[Eubacterium] eligens ATCC 27750: one gene and its partner. The main gene of each other region encodes a partner of the protein of the gene in region 2 in a complex. Links are inferred from orthologs where the notes say so. Each region holds a gene or a part of one and is shown on either strand. Other genes may lie near its edges.

Region 1 (7,787 bases), 110 kb from region 2 along the record:
CTTAACGAAGCTGGTAAAATGCTTTTCGAGAACAACCCACTTACTACCGTGTGCAGTCTTATCTGCAATCATGAGAACCAGTGTGAAGGTCACTGTGTACTTGGAAGAAAGGGCGCTCCTGTACATTTTTCTACTATTGAAAATTATATCTCAAGTACATATGCCAACCAGATGACTGAAGGTCCTAAGCCTTCTAACGGCATGAGAGTCGCAATCATCGGTTCGGGCCCTGCCGGTATCACTATTGCAATTATTCTTGCAAGATACGGATATCAGGTTACTATATTTGAAGGAAAGGACAAGATTGGCGGCGTATTAAGATACGGTATTCCGGAATTCAGACTTCCTAAGACTGTTCTTGACGATATTGAATACAGACATCTTGCCTTGAAGGGCATTAAGATTCGTCCGAATACAACTATCGGTGGTGCAATCGGAATTGATGATTTGTTCCGTGATGGCTACAAGTCTATATTTATAGGTACAGGCGTATGGAAGCCTAACTCTCTTCATATTAAAGGAGAGACTTTCGGTAATGTCCACTTTGGTATCAATTACCTCAATAACCCTGACAGCTATCACCTTGGTGAAACTGTTATTGTTATCGGTGCCGGTAATGCCGCTATGGACGTTGCAAGAACTGCCAAGAGAAAAGGCTCCCGCAATGTCATCTGTTTCTCTATCACTAAGGAAGTTGCTGCAAGCAAATATGAATTCAGCTATGCACAGCTTGAAGGAATCACATTTGAATATAACAAACGCCCCGTTGAGATTAAGGATGACGGTGTTATATTCAGGGATATTATTGAGAATGAAGATGGAACTTTCACTGATGTAGAAGGAACTGATACACTTCACCACTCAGACAGTGTTATCATCTCTATCAGTCAGGGACCTCAGAACCGTATTGTTAACACAACAACAGGTCTTAAGGCTACTGCAAGAGGACTTCTTGACGCAGACGAGACTGGTCACACAAGCCGTCCGGGTATATTTGCATCAGGTGATGTTGTCAACGGTGCAAGAACCGTAGTAGAAGCTGTTGCACACAGCAAGATTGTGGCAGAATCAATGCATCAGTATATGCAGTCTCTGCCGAAGGATGAAGAATAAAGATATTATTTTTAGCAATAAAAATCGTCTATGACACAGCTCTTAAATTGAGTTTCTGTCATAGACGATTTTATTTATCTCTCATTAGCTTTTAATTACATATCTGCAAGCAATTCCTTTGCCTTGTCCATAGAATCCATATGAACATAGATATCACACTTAGAATTCTTGCTGTTATTAAGGAACTTGAACACGCCTGTGTGGAAATTCCACTTCTCAAAATATGATATATTGTTTCTTCTAAGCACTCTCTCTATCTTTCTGCTTTCTTCTAATGTTACATCAGAACGCAATAAACGTTCATTAGTTCCGACTTCTGACATACTGCTGCACCTCTTTACTAACGTCTGTTATATTAGTATGTTACCACATTTTAAATGTAAAATCCACTTTAGAAAATTAAAAAATCGGTCTGAACACTTGTCCAGACCGAATAAACATTTAAAGAATATCAATTAAGCGATTGTGTAAATCCATCCCTTAGGAGCTTCAATCTTGCCCATCTGGATACCTGTTAATGTATCATAGAGCTTCTGGATTGTAGGACCCATCTTCTCCATTCCGCTTGGGAAGCAGATTTCCTTACCATGGTCGTTAATCTTTCCAACAGGTGAGATAACTGCAGCTGTACCGCAAAGACCACACTCTGCAAAATCCTTAACTTCATCAAAGAGAACTTCTCTTTCCTCAACCTCTAATCCAAGATATTCCTTAGCAACAACCATTAATGAACGGCGTGTGATTGATGGAAGAATTGAATTAGACTTTGGTGTTACGAACTTACCATCTTTAGTGATGAATATGAAGTTAGCACCACCTGTCTCCTCAACCTTAGTTCTTGTTGCTGGGTCAAGGTACATATTCTCTGCAAATCCTTCTTCATGTGCTGTCATAATTGCATGTAAGCTCATAGCATAGTTAAGTCCAGCCTTGATATGTCCTGTTCCGTGTGGTGCTGCTCTATCAAAATCTGAAACCTTGATAGTAATAGGCTTGGCACCGCCCTTGAAGTAAGGACCTACTGGAGTTGTAAGTACTCTGAACTGATATTCATCAGCAGGCTTAACTCCGATAACAGGGTTGCTTCCGAACATGTATGGACGGACATAAAGTGTTGCACCTGAACCAAAAGGTGGTACCCATGCTGCATTAGCTTCTACTGTCTTAGCAACTGCCTCTACCCACTTATCTTCTGGGTAAACTGGCATCTCAAGTCTCTCACATGAATCTTTCATTCTTGCTGCATTCAGATCTGGGCGGAACATAACAATGTGACCATCCTCTGTTGTATAAGCCTTAAGACCTTCAAAACATGTCTGTGCATACTGAAGGACACCTGCACACTCGTTAATGACAACCTTGTCATCCTCTGTAAGTGTTCCGTTATCCCATGCGCCATCTTTATAGTTGGCTACGAATCTCTTGTCAGTCTTGATGTAACCAAAGCCAAGGCTTGACCAATCAATATTCTTCTTTTCCATTGTTAGTACTTCCTTTCATCTAAAGATACCAATGTAAAAAATGTTTTACACGATTTTGAGCATATTTTACGCTCTTAAAAATGTCATGTCAACATTTCATTACTCATCTCCGGTAATTTCTGTGTAATATTTAGCATAATCGGTTCTTTCTGCCTTAGTAAATGCAATTGCTGTTCTTGGATGCTGGTTAGTCTGACCGGTAAGCATGTACTGTACATCACATCCCCACACAACACCTGATGCTTTAAGTGGAACCATATGCTTTTCAATAAACTTAAGCACTGGAACAATATTAAACTTAGGATTTCTTAAGAACCCTAATAATAATTCTGAATAGCAGTTACCTGCACCTCTTCCCATTCCGCTTACTGTTGCATCAAGAAGGCTTACGCCGATTGAGCATGCCTCAATTGTATTGGCAAATGCAAGCTGCTGGTTGTTATGTGCATGTATACCAACACTTTTTCCATACTTCTCTGCTATCTTAATGTATTTGTCAGCAAGTCTTCTTACCTGCTCCGGGTATAATGAACCATAGCTGTCAACAAGGTATATGTACTGTGCCTTGCTCTGTGATGCAAGAAGCTCTAATGCAAGGTCTAACTCATTCTCACCTGCTGTCGATATCGCCATAATATTGACTGTAACCTCATATCCCATATCTGAACAGTAGTTAGCCATCTCAATAGCTGCCGGAATGGTATTAATATATGTTGCAACTCTCACCATATCAACAACTGACTCTGACTTAGGTGGAATATCTCTCTTCATATTAGTTCTTCCGACATCAGCCATAACTGATATCTTAAGTGGTGTATCATTCTCGCCAACAATAGCTCTGATATCTTCTTCCTTACAGAACTTCCACTTTCCGAATTCTTTCTCATCAAATATATCCTTATCAGCCTTATATCCAAATTCCATATAATCAACGCCTGCTGCCACATTAGCTTCATAAAGATCTTTAACAAACTCATCAGTGAATTCAAAATTATTCACAAGACCTCCATCTCTTAATGTACAGTCCATAACCTTGATGTCTGGTCTGTAAGAAGTCAAATTACCCCTGTTTTCTGCCATAACCTGTTTCCTCCTGTAAAATTTCCTCCTGGAATTGTTTCGCTTTAAACCGTTACGCTTTAAAGTGTTAAACTGTTTTGAATTATAACACATCTATCAAGGTTGTCAACTGTTGATGTGAGATTTTTACTTCACCATCAGCCTCTCCATAAACACATCCATCAACGCATTAAGCCCCTTAAGGTATTCCTTCGCATTAGTGAATTTCTTCTTAGTTACAGTCCATATAAATGCAGGATTGGCGTCTACTCTCATCTGGATTGCACCGCCATACTCGTCAAGAAGCTTCTTTATAGCATCCGGGTCTAATTCAGCCTTAGGATAAACTGTCATAACTGTACGCCATACTGCTGTTCCTGATTCCTGATGCGCAACGCCGCCCTTTATCTCTATCATGCCAAGTTTATGTGCCTTTGACTTGATAAGCGCAATCATAAGCAGATTGTCGGCGCATGATGGCACACTTCCGTATCTGTCTGATAACTCGTCCCTCATATCTGATAATTCATCCATGTTCTCAAGTGCAGCAATTCTCTTATATATATCAAGCTTCTGGTACTCACTCTTAATATATGTTGCCGGAATATAAGCGTCCACATCTACATCTATTGTTGTCTCAAACTCATACTCATTCTTAATTCCCTTAAGATTGTTGACTGCCTGATTAAGCATTTTACAGTACAGGTCGTATCCTACAGCCGCCATGTGACCATGCTGGCTGTTTCCAAGCACATTTCCTGCACCTCGGATTTCCAGATCCTTCATCGCAATCTTAAAGCCCGAACCGAAATCCGCAAATTCCCTGATTACGCTGAGTCGCTTCTCCGCTACCTCTGTCAGTACCTTATCTCTTCTGTACAGTAAAAATGCATACGCAGTCCTTGAGCTTCTGCCAACTCTTCCTCTTAGCTGATAAAGCTGAGAAAGTCCAAAACGATCTGCATCTTCAATTATCATTGTGTTGCAGTTGGATATATCCATACCTGTTTCAATTATAGTTGTAGACACCAACACATCTATCTCACCATTAACGAAATCACACATTATCTTCTCAAGCTCCCGTTTAGCCATCTGACCGTGGGCATATGCCACATTTGCATCAGGAACAAGCTCCTGAATGTGTGCAGCCGCCTCATCAATGCTTCTTACACGGTTGTATACATAGTAGACCTGACCGTTTCTGGCAAGCTCCCTTGTGATTGCCTCTCGTATCATCTCATCATTATGCTCTGTAACGAAAGTCTGTATCGGAACACGGTCAACCGGAGGCTCTTCAAGAACACTCATATCCCTGATTCCCGCAAGGCTCATGTGAAGCGTTCTTGGAATCGGAGTGGCACTGAGCGTAAGCACATCAACATTATTCTTTAACTTCTTAATCTTCTCCTTGTGTGTAACACCAAAACGCTGTTCCTCATCAATAATAAGAAGTCCCAGATCCTTGAACACCACGTCTTTAGAAAGAAGCCTGTGTGTGCCTATTACAATGTCAACCATGCCCTTCTTAAGTTCCTCAATGGTCTCCTTATTCTGTGCTGAGGTTCTGAAGCTTGACAACTGGGCTACCGTAACCGGAAAGTCCTTCATTCTCTGTTCAAATGTGGTAAAATGCTGACTTGCAAGTACTGTTGTAGGTACAAGATAAGCAACCTGCTTTCCTTCCTGAACCGCCTTAAATGCTGCTCTTATCGCAATCTCTGTCTTACCATAGCCCACATCTCCACATATAAGTCTGTCCATTACCCTGCGGCTTTCCATGTCATGCTTCGTGTCTTCTATCGCATTTAACTGGTCTGTTGTCTCCTCATAAGGGAACATTTCCTCAAATTCCTGCTGCCATACCGTATCCGGTCCAAACTGGTATCCTTCTATTCTCTGTCTTGTGGCATACAGCTCAACAAGGTCTTTAGCCACTTCTTCAACGGCTGAATGAACCTTTGACTTAGTCTTTCCCCACTCTGAACCACCAATCTTATTAAGCTTTGGCTTTTTCTCTACATCTGAACCGGCAAATTTCTGCAGACGGTCAAGCTGTGTTGCGAGCACATAAAGGTTGCTGTTATCTGCGTAAGATATCTTGATGTAATCCTTCTCAACACCTTCAACCTTAATCTTCTCAATGCCCTTGTACTGGCCTATACCGTAATTCTCATGAACAACATAATCGCCAATATTAAGTTCATTAAAGCCGGCAATATTCTTGCCATCATACTCCTTCTTCTTAACCCTCTTGCGCTTCTTCTCTGTAAATATGTCATTTTCGGCAATGCACACAAATCCCTGCAGCGGATACTCAAATCCCCTGTGAAGGCTTCCGTAAGTAACCATCACAAGTCCGCCTGCCATGGATTTATTGCTGTCCTCTGTATAGAAGCTCTCAATTCCAAGCCTTCCAAGATCATCAACAATTCTGTTAGCTCTTGTTCTTGAGCTGCACACAAGAAGAACTGCGTATTTATTACGTTTATACTTCCTTATGTCATCTGAAAGATATTCAAAGCTGTTATTATATGAGCTTATGCTTCTCGCTTCAATATGCATTGAATAATCTATCCCAAAGAATTCAGGTGTGTATTCAAGTGTTGTCAGCACAAGCTGCTTATGTCCGTTCATTGAAAGAACGGCTGTCTCCATATCCATAAACATATGTGTCTGACTTGGTAGCACATAACCGCTTTCTAATCTGTTCTTCATACTCTCACTGTACTCATAGAAAGTCATGTCGCTGTGTTCCTTAAGCCTTACAGGTTCGTCCACGACAATAAGAGTATCTCCCTTAGGGAAATACTCTGCCAGGCTGCTCACTCTGTCTGCAAATGTATATATGAATTTGCTGTAATCTCCTGTCCTTAACGCGTCATCAAACATTCTGTTAAGATGATTGCCAGCCTCTATCTGTTCCTTAGTACGCTTCCTTTTATCTGCTCCGAACAGCTTCATCTGTTCGTCTTTTTCATGTCTGATTTTTTCAATCCCCTGCTCTATTTCATCCTCAGTAAAAAGGAACTCTGTTGCAGGAAATACCGTATAACTCTTATAATTCTCAATGGAACGCTGGCTGTCTGCATCAAACGCCCTTATTGAGTCTATCTCATCATCCCACAATTCAATTCTCACAGGTGCTTCATCTGTATATGAAAATATATCTATTATTCCGCCTCTTATGGCAAACTGTCCTTTGGCTTCAACCATTCCGAATCTCTCGAATCCCATAGCTGTAAGTTTCTTTGCCATATCCTCTACATCGAGTATGTCACCCTTCTTAAGGTTAATGACTGCCCGCTTGAATCTGTCGACTGGAAGAAGCATATCTGATATTCCATCAATGGTTGTCACAATTGTAAGCGGTCCGTCTGAAGCTTCCTCTGTTGATTTCTCTGTTCCAGATTTTACAATGTCCGATTTATTCAATCTGTCAATTATGGCTGCTATACATCTGATTCGCTCTCCGGCAATCTGTCGTCCCTGCACATCTGCGTTATAAAATATTACATCTTTCGCAGGATAATACATTACATTTCCGCCGTTAAAGAATCTGGCATCCTCCGCCATATCCCTTGCTTTCCCCTCGTCACTGGTTATAACAAGCTGGAAATTATAATTGCTGGCTATGGCACTTGAAAAATGCAGCTTCTGCGTGTCAATACAGCCACTTACCATTACTGTTCTGCCACCATCTTTAGCAAGCTCTTTATTAAGTTGTTCCACACCGGCTGTATTATACACCGGCTCAAATATTGCTTTCATATTATACCACCAGTTATCCGTTATATTTATTCATACCACTTTCTATTCCATCTGTAAGTATGCATTCTACAGCTTCACAGGCTTTCTTATTAGCCTCTCTTAATGTTGCATATTCCTCTGCAGGAAATTTCCCAAGCACCCAGTCTGCAAGATCCCAGTTCTTAGGCTTATCGCCGACTCCGAACTTTATTCTCTTGAACTTGTCGCTTCCAAGATGTGCTATTATACTCTTGATTCCATTGTGTCCACCTGCACTTCCCTTTGCACGGAGTCTTAGCTTACCTACATCAAGACTTATATCATCAAAGATAACAAGAAAATCATCTATATCACATTTGTAATAATCCATAACTTCTCTTATACACT
Region 2 (7,071 bases):
ATAGATCTCACAATATACATTACATTCACGGACACGGCGCGCAACCAGCTGGTTGTACTGACCACCGAAGTCAATGACAATAACTTTCTCCTGATCCATGATCAATCTCCAATCTTGTGTATTTATATATACATTATAGTTAAACTTGCCACTTATGACAAGCCTTAATTCTCCCCAATTCCTATCTTGCTAATTCTACTCCAGACAATCCTTATCTATGCATCTTTCTCCCCAATTCTCTTCTTCACATAAGAATCCATCTTCTCTCTGACCATCGCCATCTTTCTGTTGGTCTCCTCATTATCAGAATGAAAATGCATAAGCTTTGCAAGATAGCCCTGTTCCACAGTAATCCGCACACTCTCATCATACACAAGCTCATAAGCAAGTGATACATGACCAATAACAGTATCAGCCGGTGTGCGTCTTATTGCTTTGAGTATACAGTGTTCCTCATCAAACGCTTCTAACACTTCATCTGTAATATCACTCTTCATCAGTTCTTCAGTCGTAGTGTTATATATTTCTTCAAGTGGAGTATCAATATTAACCTTAAATATATCAACCTTATCAGCGTCACGAAGCACATTGCAGAATGCCTGCTCACGGCGATTAAGTCCCTGTGGAATTCTATACATATTGTGACACCTTATTGCAAGCTCAAGCATTTCAATGTCCGATTTATTCAATCTGTCATACAGAAATACTCCATCAGAACTATATCGATCCTCTAATGCTCCTGACTTGTAACCTGTACATTTGACCATACCTTTAAGAAAAGTACTGATAAGACCATCTTTGAACAACAGGTCTGCACCGAATTTTGCATGGTCAACAGAGTCCGCATCTGAAAATGTGTTATAACGCTTTATCTGTTCAAATCTTCCAACATCATGAAGCATTCCGGATAACCATGCCAGCTCAACATCATAGGCACACATTCCAGCTGCCTTTGCAATTCTTTCGCACAAAGCTGCAACTCTGTAAGTGTGGTCAATTTTTAATTTAATCTTAGGGTCATCTGCATTATAAGCTGCTGTGTATTCTGCAAATGCTTTCTTAACATGCACTCTGTCAACATACACACGGTTTATCTTGGCATTTTCATAATAACCTTCAACATCAGCCACCTTTCCCTCATTCCATGTGTCTATAATATCAGGCACATCAGATAAAGAATGGCACACAACTGAAGTCAGTCTTCGGATGTCATCGTTAATCTCAATAGTATCAGGTATATGAATCACCTTCATGCCTGCTGCATATCCTGCTTTAATGCCATTAATGCTGTCCTCAATGACTACACATTCTGATGGTTCACAGCCGATAAAACCTGCTGCCCTTAAGAATATGTCTGGCTCAGGCTTTCCATGCTCAACCTCATCTCCATATACAACACCAGAAAGATAATCCCACGCCCCTATTCTGTGAAGACTCTTTTCTGCACTGGACTTCTGTGTTGAAGTTGCTACGGCACATTTTAACCCGTTATCCTTAATATAATCAAGCAGCATATGAAGCCCCGGTTTAACTGGGACTTCCTCTGTTTCTCTGATTTGGTGAACATGGTCTGTCCGCATTGTACACATTTCCCAGTAATCCTGCGTTCCCTTATAATAGTCATCAAAAAAGCTCTGGCTAAGCTTTGCCGGTGCACCTTTAAAACTGTCGATAAGCCATAATGGCATTTCAACATTTTTCTGGGAAGCTGCCCACAGCCAGCCAAGATTAGACTGATTTTCCGTATCAATCATAACTCCGTCCATATCAAAGATAATCCCTTTTATCATAACTGCCTCCATTCAACTCCCCAAAATATTAAACCGACATACCTTGCATACTCTTCCCTGATATCAGTTGCTTCATTTCCTGTTCTTACTTCTCTTCCAGATACTTCTTAACATACTGTCCGGTATAAGACTTCTTAACCTTAACAATCTCCTCTGGTGTTCCTTTGGCAATAACAGTTCCGCCGCGGTCGCCGCCTTCCGGTCCCATATCTATAATATAATCTGCTGTCTTAATAACATCAAGATTGTGTTCAATAACAACTACAGTGTTGCCGCCCTCTGCAAGCCTGTGAAGAATATTGACAAGCTTGTGGACATCAGCAAAATGCAGACCGGTTGTAGGCTCATCAAGAATATATATAGTCTTTCCTGTGCTTCTTCTTGAAAGCTCTGTTGCAAGCTTGATTCTCTGTGCCTCACCACCTGAAAGCTCAGTTGATGGCTGTCCAAGCTTGACGTAAGACAAGCCAACCTCGTTGAGAGTCTCAATCTTTCTTCTTATACTTGGCACATTTTCAAAGAAATCAACTGCATCCTCAATAGTCATGTCAAGAACATCATATATACTCTTATCCTTGTATTTAACTTCAAGAGTTTCTCTGTTGTAACGCTTACCCTCGCAGACTTCACAAGGAACATACACATCCGGCAGGAAATGCATCTCTATCTTGATAATACCGTCACCGGAGCATGCCTCACATCTTCCACCTTTAACATTAAAGCTGAATCTACCCTTCGTATATCCTCGTTCCTTCGCGTCCTTAGTCGTTGCAAACAGGTCTCTTATCATGTCAAATACACCTGTATAGGTTGCCGGATTAGACCTTGGTGTTCGTCCAATTGGTGACTGGTCAATATTAATGACCTTATCAAGCTGCTCTATTCCGTCAATTCCATCATGGTCGCCTGCAATACATCTCGCCCTGTTAAGCGACTTTGCAAGGTGCTTGTAAAGAATCTCATTAACAAGTGAACTCTTGCCTGAGCCTGACACACCTGTTACGCATGTGACAACTCCAAGCGGAATATCTACATCAATATTCTTAAGATTATTCTCCCTTGCGCCTCTTACCTTAATCCAGCCAGCAGGCTTTCTACGCTCTGCCGGTACAGGTATCTTGATTCTTCCTGACAGATATGCGCCTGTAAGTGAGTCCTTGCACGCCATAATGTCCGCAGCAGTTCCTGTTGCGACAACTTCTCCACCATTTCTTCCTGCGCCTGGTCCGATATCCACAATATAATCGGCTGCAAACATAGTATCCTCATCATGTTCAACGACAATAACTGAGTTACCAAGATCGCGCAAATGTGTCAGAGTTCCCAGCAGCTTGTCATTATCCCTCTGGTGAAGGCCGATACTTGGCTCATCAAGAATATAAGCAACTCCTACAAGACCTGAACCAATCTGTGTAGCAAGCCTGATTCTCTGCGCTTCACCGCCTGACAGAGTTCCTGTAGCACGCGAAAGAGCCAGATAATCAAGCCCTACATCTACAAGGAACTTAATTCTCGCCTTGATTTCCTTAAGAATCTCTGCACCAATAAACAACTGTCTCTCTGATAGCTTCATATTCTCAAGGAATTCCTGAAGCTTTATAATAGACATGTTAGTAATCTCATATATGTTCTTATCTGCAATAGTAACAGCAAGTGAAGACGGCTTAAGTCTCTGTCCGTGACAGGCAGAACAAGGTCTTATTCTCATAAATTCCTCATACTGCTGCTTGGTATTATCAGAATATGTCTCTCTGTATCTTCTCTCCATATTCTTGATAAGACCTTCAAATGCGACATCATATACACCCTCTCCGCGCTGGCCTTTATATTTAACCTTTACAGAATGTCCCTTAGTACCATTGATAATAATATCCTTAATATCATCAGGATAATCCTTGAATGGTGTCTTTAATGAAAATCCATATTCCTCTGCAAGTGCATCAAGAACCGCCCTGCTAAAGCTGCCCTCATCCTTAGATGACTGCCATCCCATTCCGACAATAGCGCCTTCATCAATGCTGAGACTCTCATCCGGTATAAGCAGCTCTGCATCAAACTTCATTGTATAACCAAGTCCGAAACAGTCCGGGCATGCGCCAAATGGATTGTTGAACGAAAAGCTTCTTGGCTCAACCTCATCAATACTTATACCACAGTCTGGGCAGGAAAAGCTCTGGCTGAAATTAAGTGTCTCACCATCAATAACATCTACTGTCATAAGACCTTCGGCAAGCTTAAGAGCTGTCTCAATAGAATCTGTAAGTCGTTTCTGGATTCCGTCTCTTACAGAAAGTCTGTCTACAACAATCTCAATATTATGCTTCTTATTCTTATCAAGCTTAATCTCGTCTGTAAGCTCGTACATGCTTCCATCAGCAATAACACGCACAAATCCGCTCTTCTTTGCCTGTTCAAAAAGCTTTACATGTTCACCCTTTCGTCCACGGACAACAGGTGCAAGAATCTGAATCTTAGTTCTTTCAGGAAGTGCCATAATAACATCAACCATCTGGTCAACTGTCTGTTTGTTGATTTCGCGTCCACATTTTGGGCAGTGAGGAATACCAATTCTTGCATAGAGAAGTCGGAAATAATCATATATCTCTGTAACAGTTCCTACTGTAGAACGTGGATTCCTGTTAGTTGACTTCTGGTCTATAGAAATAGCCGGTGAAAGTCCTTCAATACTGTCAACATCAGGCTTTTCCATCTGTCCTAAGAACTGTCTTGCATATGAAGACAGTGATTCCATATACCTTCTCTGACCTTCTGCATATATTGTATCAAATGCCAGACTCGACTTTCCCGAACCTGAAAGTCCGGTAAGCACAACAAGCTTGTCTCTTGGAATATCAACGTCTATTCCCTTAAGATTATGCTCTCTTGCGCCCTTTATCCTTATACAGTTCTTATAACTGCCTCTTTCAATCTCTTTCTTTAACTTACTATCAGCCATGTTTCTTTCCTTCATAAATATATTTATTAATCTCAATCATCTTGTCACGAAGCTGTGCAGCCTCCTCAAAGTTAAGCTCTGCTGCTGCCTTACGCATGTTCTTCTCAACCTGCGTCTTAACTTTCTCAAGCTCTTTGATGCTCATAGATTCATAATCAACCTTAAGCTTTCCTGAAGCGTCACCCGGCTCCGCTGCCTTGCTTATGCTTATAAGATCTCTTACTGCCTTCTTGATTGTCTGTGGAGTAATTCCATGCTCATCATTATAATCCTGCTGAATCTTTCTTCTTCGTTCAGTCTCTGAAATAGCCTTTTCCATAGATTCAGTAATCTTGTCTGCATACATGATAACATGTCCCTCTGCATTTCTCGCAGCCCGGCCAATCGTCTGTATAAGCGATGTCTCTGTTCTTAAGAAGCCTTCCTTATCAGCATCAAGTATTGCAACAAGGCTGATTTCAGGAATATCCAGACCTTCTCGCAGCAGGTTGATTCCGACAAGAACATCAAAACCATCAAGACGCATATCTCTTATAATCTTCTGACGCTCAAGCGTATCAATATCTGCATGAAGATATTTAACCCGGATTCCTGCCTCTTTAAGATAATCAGTAAGGTCCTCCGCCATTCTCTTGGTAAGTGTAGTAACAAGCACCTTGTTCTTCTTGGCAGTTTCCTTGTTAATCTCAGATATAAGGTCATCAATCTGTCCTTCAATCGGCTTAACAGTTATCTCCGGGTCAAGAAGTCCGGTAGGTCTGATAACCTGCTCAGTTCTCATAAGCTCATGCTCTGCCTCGTATGTGCTTGGTGTTGCTGATACGAAAAGCATCTGTGAAATCTTGCTCTCAAACTCGCTGAAATTAAGCGGTCTGTTGTCCTTCGCAGATGGCAGTCTGAAGCCATAATCTACAAGCGTAGTCTTTCTTGACTGGTCACCGGCATACATGCCTCGAATCTGCGGAATAGTGATATGCGACTCATCCACAATAATAAGAAAATCATCTGGAAAATAATCCATCAGCGTATACGGAGGACACCCTGCCGGAAGTCCTGCCAGATGTCTTGAATAATTCTCTATTCCTGAACAAAAGCCTGTCTCCTGCATCATCTCTATATCAAAATTCGTTCTCTCTTCAATTCTCTGTGCCTCTAAAAGCTTATCCTCACTCTTGAAATACTTCACTCTCTCGGCAAGCTCTGCCTTGATGTTCTCAATAGCAGCGTCCATCTTCTCCTTCTCAACAACATAATGTGAGTTAGGGAATATCGCAATATGTTCAAGAACGCCTTTAACTTCGCCTGTAAGGGAATCTATCTCACTTATTCTGTCCACTTCATCACCAAAGAATTCAACTCTTATGGCATCACCTGATGATGATGAAGGATACACTTCAACAACATCGCCTCTTACCCTGAAGGTTCCTCGCTTAAAATCCTGGTCGTTCCTTACATACTGGATATCAATAAGCTTTCTTATGCAATCATCCCTGTCCTTCTCCATTCCCGGACGAAGTGAAATAACCATGTTCTTATAATCAACCGGCGCACCTAATCCATATATACATGAAACCGAAGCAACGATAATAACATCATTTCTTTCAGAAAGTGCCGCTGTTGCCGAATGTCTTAATTTATCAATTTCATCATTAATAGATGAATCCTTCGCAATATAAGTGTCACTCTGAGGTACATAGGCCTCTGGCTGGTAATAATCATAATAGGAGACAAAGTACTCAACCGCATTCTCTGGAAAGAACTCCTTCATCTCCCCATACAACTGCGCTGCCAGTGTCTTATTATGGCTTATAATAAGTGTAGGTTTCTGAACATTCTGTATAATGTTCGCCATTGTAAATGTTTTACCAGAACCAGTTACACCAACTAGAGTCTCAAACTGATTGCCTTCCTCAAAGCCCTTTGTAAGTGCTTCAATAGCCTGCGGCTGGTCGCCCATAGGCTTAAAATCCGAATGTAATACAAATCTGTCCATAATCCCTCCTTGTTTTCCAACATTTTTCTCATTATACAATATAACAGCCAAAAAGTACAGAACAAACATTCGATTTGTCCTGTACTTTATTCCATACTTCTATAATCTTTATTCTGCCGCGCTGACACTCATTTTCCCATTGAGATACTCTACTGCTGCCTTCAACTGCACATCTTCAGTCGCATCATCCGGAAGCTCCACAATACTGTCTGGTGTCACTCCCTTGCCGTGAATATCCTGTCCCTTAGGAGTAAAATATTTGGCAATTGTATACTTAACTGCACTTCCATCAGTAAGCGGACGGATTGTCTGCACAATACCCTTACCAAATG

What was found.
Region 1: the proteins of uvrA (region 2) and mfd are in contact, whole or in part, in a crystal structure (PDB 4DFC), measured with the Escherichia coli proteins. The link is inferred for [Eubacterium] eligens ATCC 27750 from one-to-one orthologs.

Annotation. Positions count from the first base shown.
Region 1 is NC_012778.1:1,975,391-1,983,177, forward strand. Bases 3,601-7,787 are described here. They hold mfd (transcription-repair coupling factor), read right to left. Parts: upstream 7,422-7,787; coding sequence 3,801-7,421; downstream 3,601-3,800. Other genes in these bases: EUBELI_RS09195 (aldolase catalytic domain-containing protein), read right to left, coding at 3,601-3,674; pth (aminoacyl-tRNA hydrolase), read right to left, coding at 7,435-7,787. Outside these bases: EUBELI_RS09180 (NAD(P)-dependent oxidoreductase), read left to right, coding at 1-1,113; EUBELI_RS09185 (hypothetical protein), read right to left, coding at 1,209-1,436; EUBELI_RS09190 (branched-chain amino acid aminotransferase), read right to left, coding at 1,569-2,594; more of EUBELI_RS09195, read right to left, coding at 2,694-3,600. UniProt on the Escherichia coli protein: Couples transcription and DNA repair by recognizing RNA polymerase (RNAP) stalled at DNA lesions. Mediates ATP-dependent release of RNAP and its truncated transcript from the DNA, and recruitment of nucleotide excision repair machinery to the damaged site.
Region 2 is NC_012778.1:1,865,046-1,872,116, forward strand. What follows is about bases 1,676-5,146. They hold uvrA (excinuclease ABC subunit UvrA), read right to left. Parts: upstream 4,747-5,146; coding sequence 1,876-4,746; downstream 1,676-1,875. Other genes in these bases: EUBELI_RS13960 (HAD-IA family hydrolase), read right to left, coding at 1,676-1,790; uvrB (excinuclease ABC subunit UvrB), read right to left, coding at 4,739-5,146. Outside these bases: guaA (glutamine-hydrolyzing GMP synthase), read right to left, coding at 1-99; more of EUBELI_RS13960, read right to left, coding at 216-1,675; more of uvrB, read right to left, coding at 5,147-6,739; EUBELI_RS08700 (S41 family peptidase), read right to left, coding at 6,848-7,071. UniProt on the Escherichia coli protein: The UvrABC repair system catalyzes the recognition and processing of DNA lesions. UvrA is an ATPase and a DNA-binding protein. A damage recognition complex composed of 2 UvrA and 2 UvrB subunits scans DNA for abnormalities.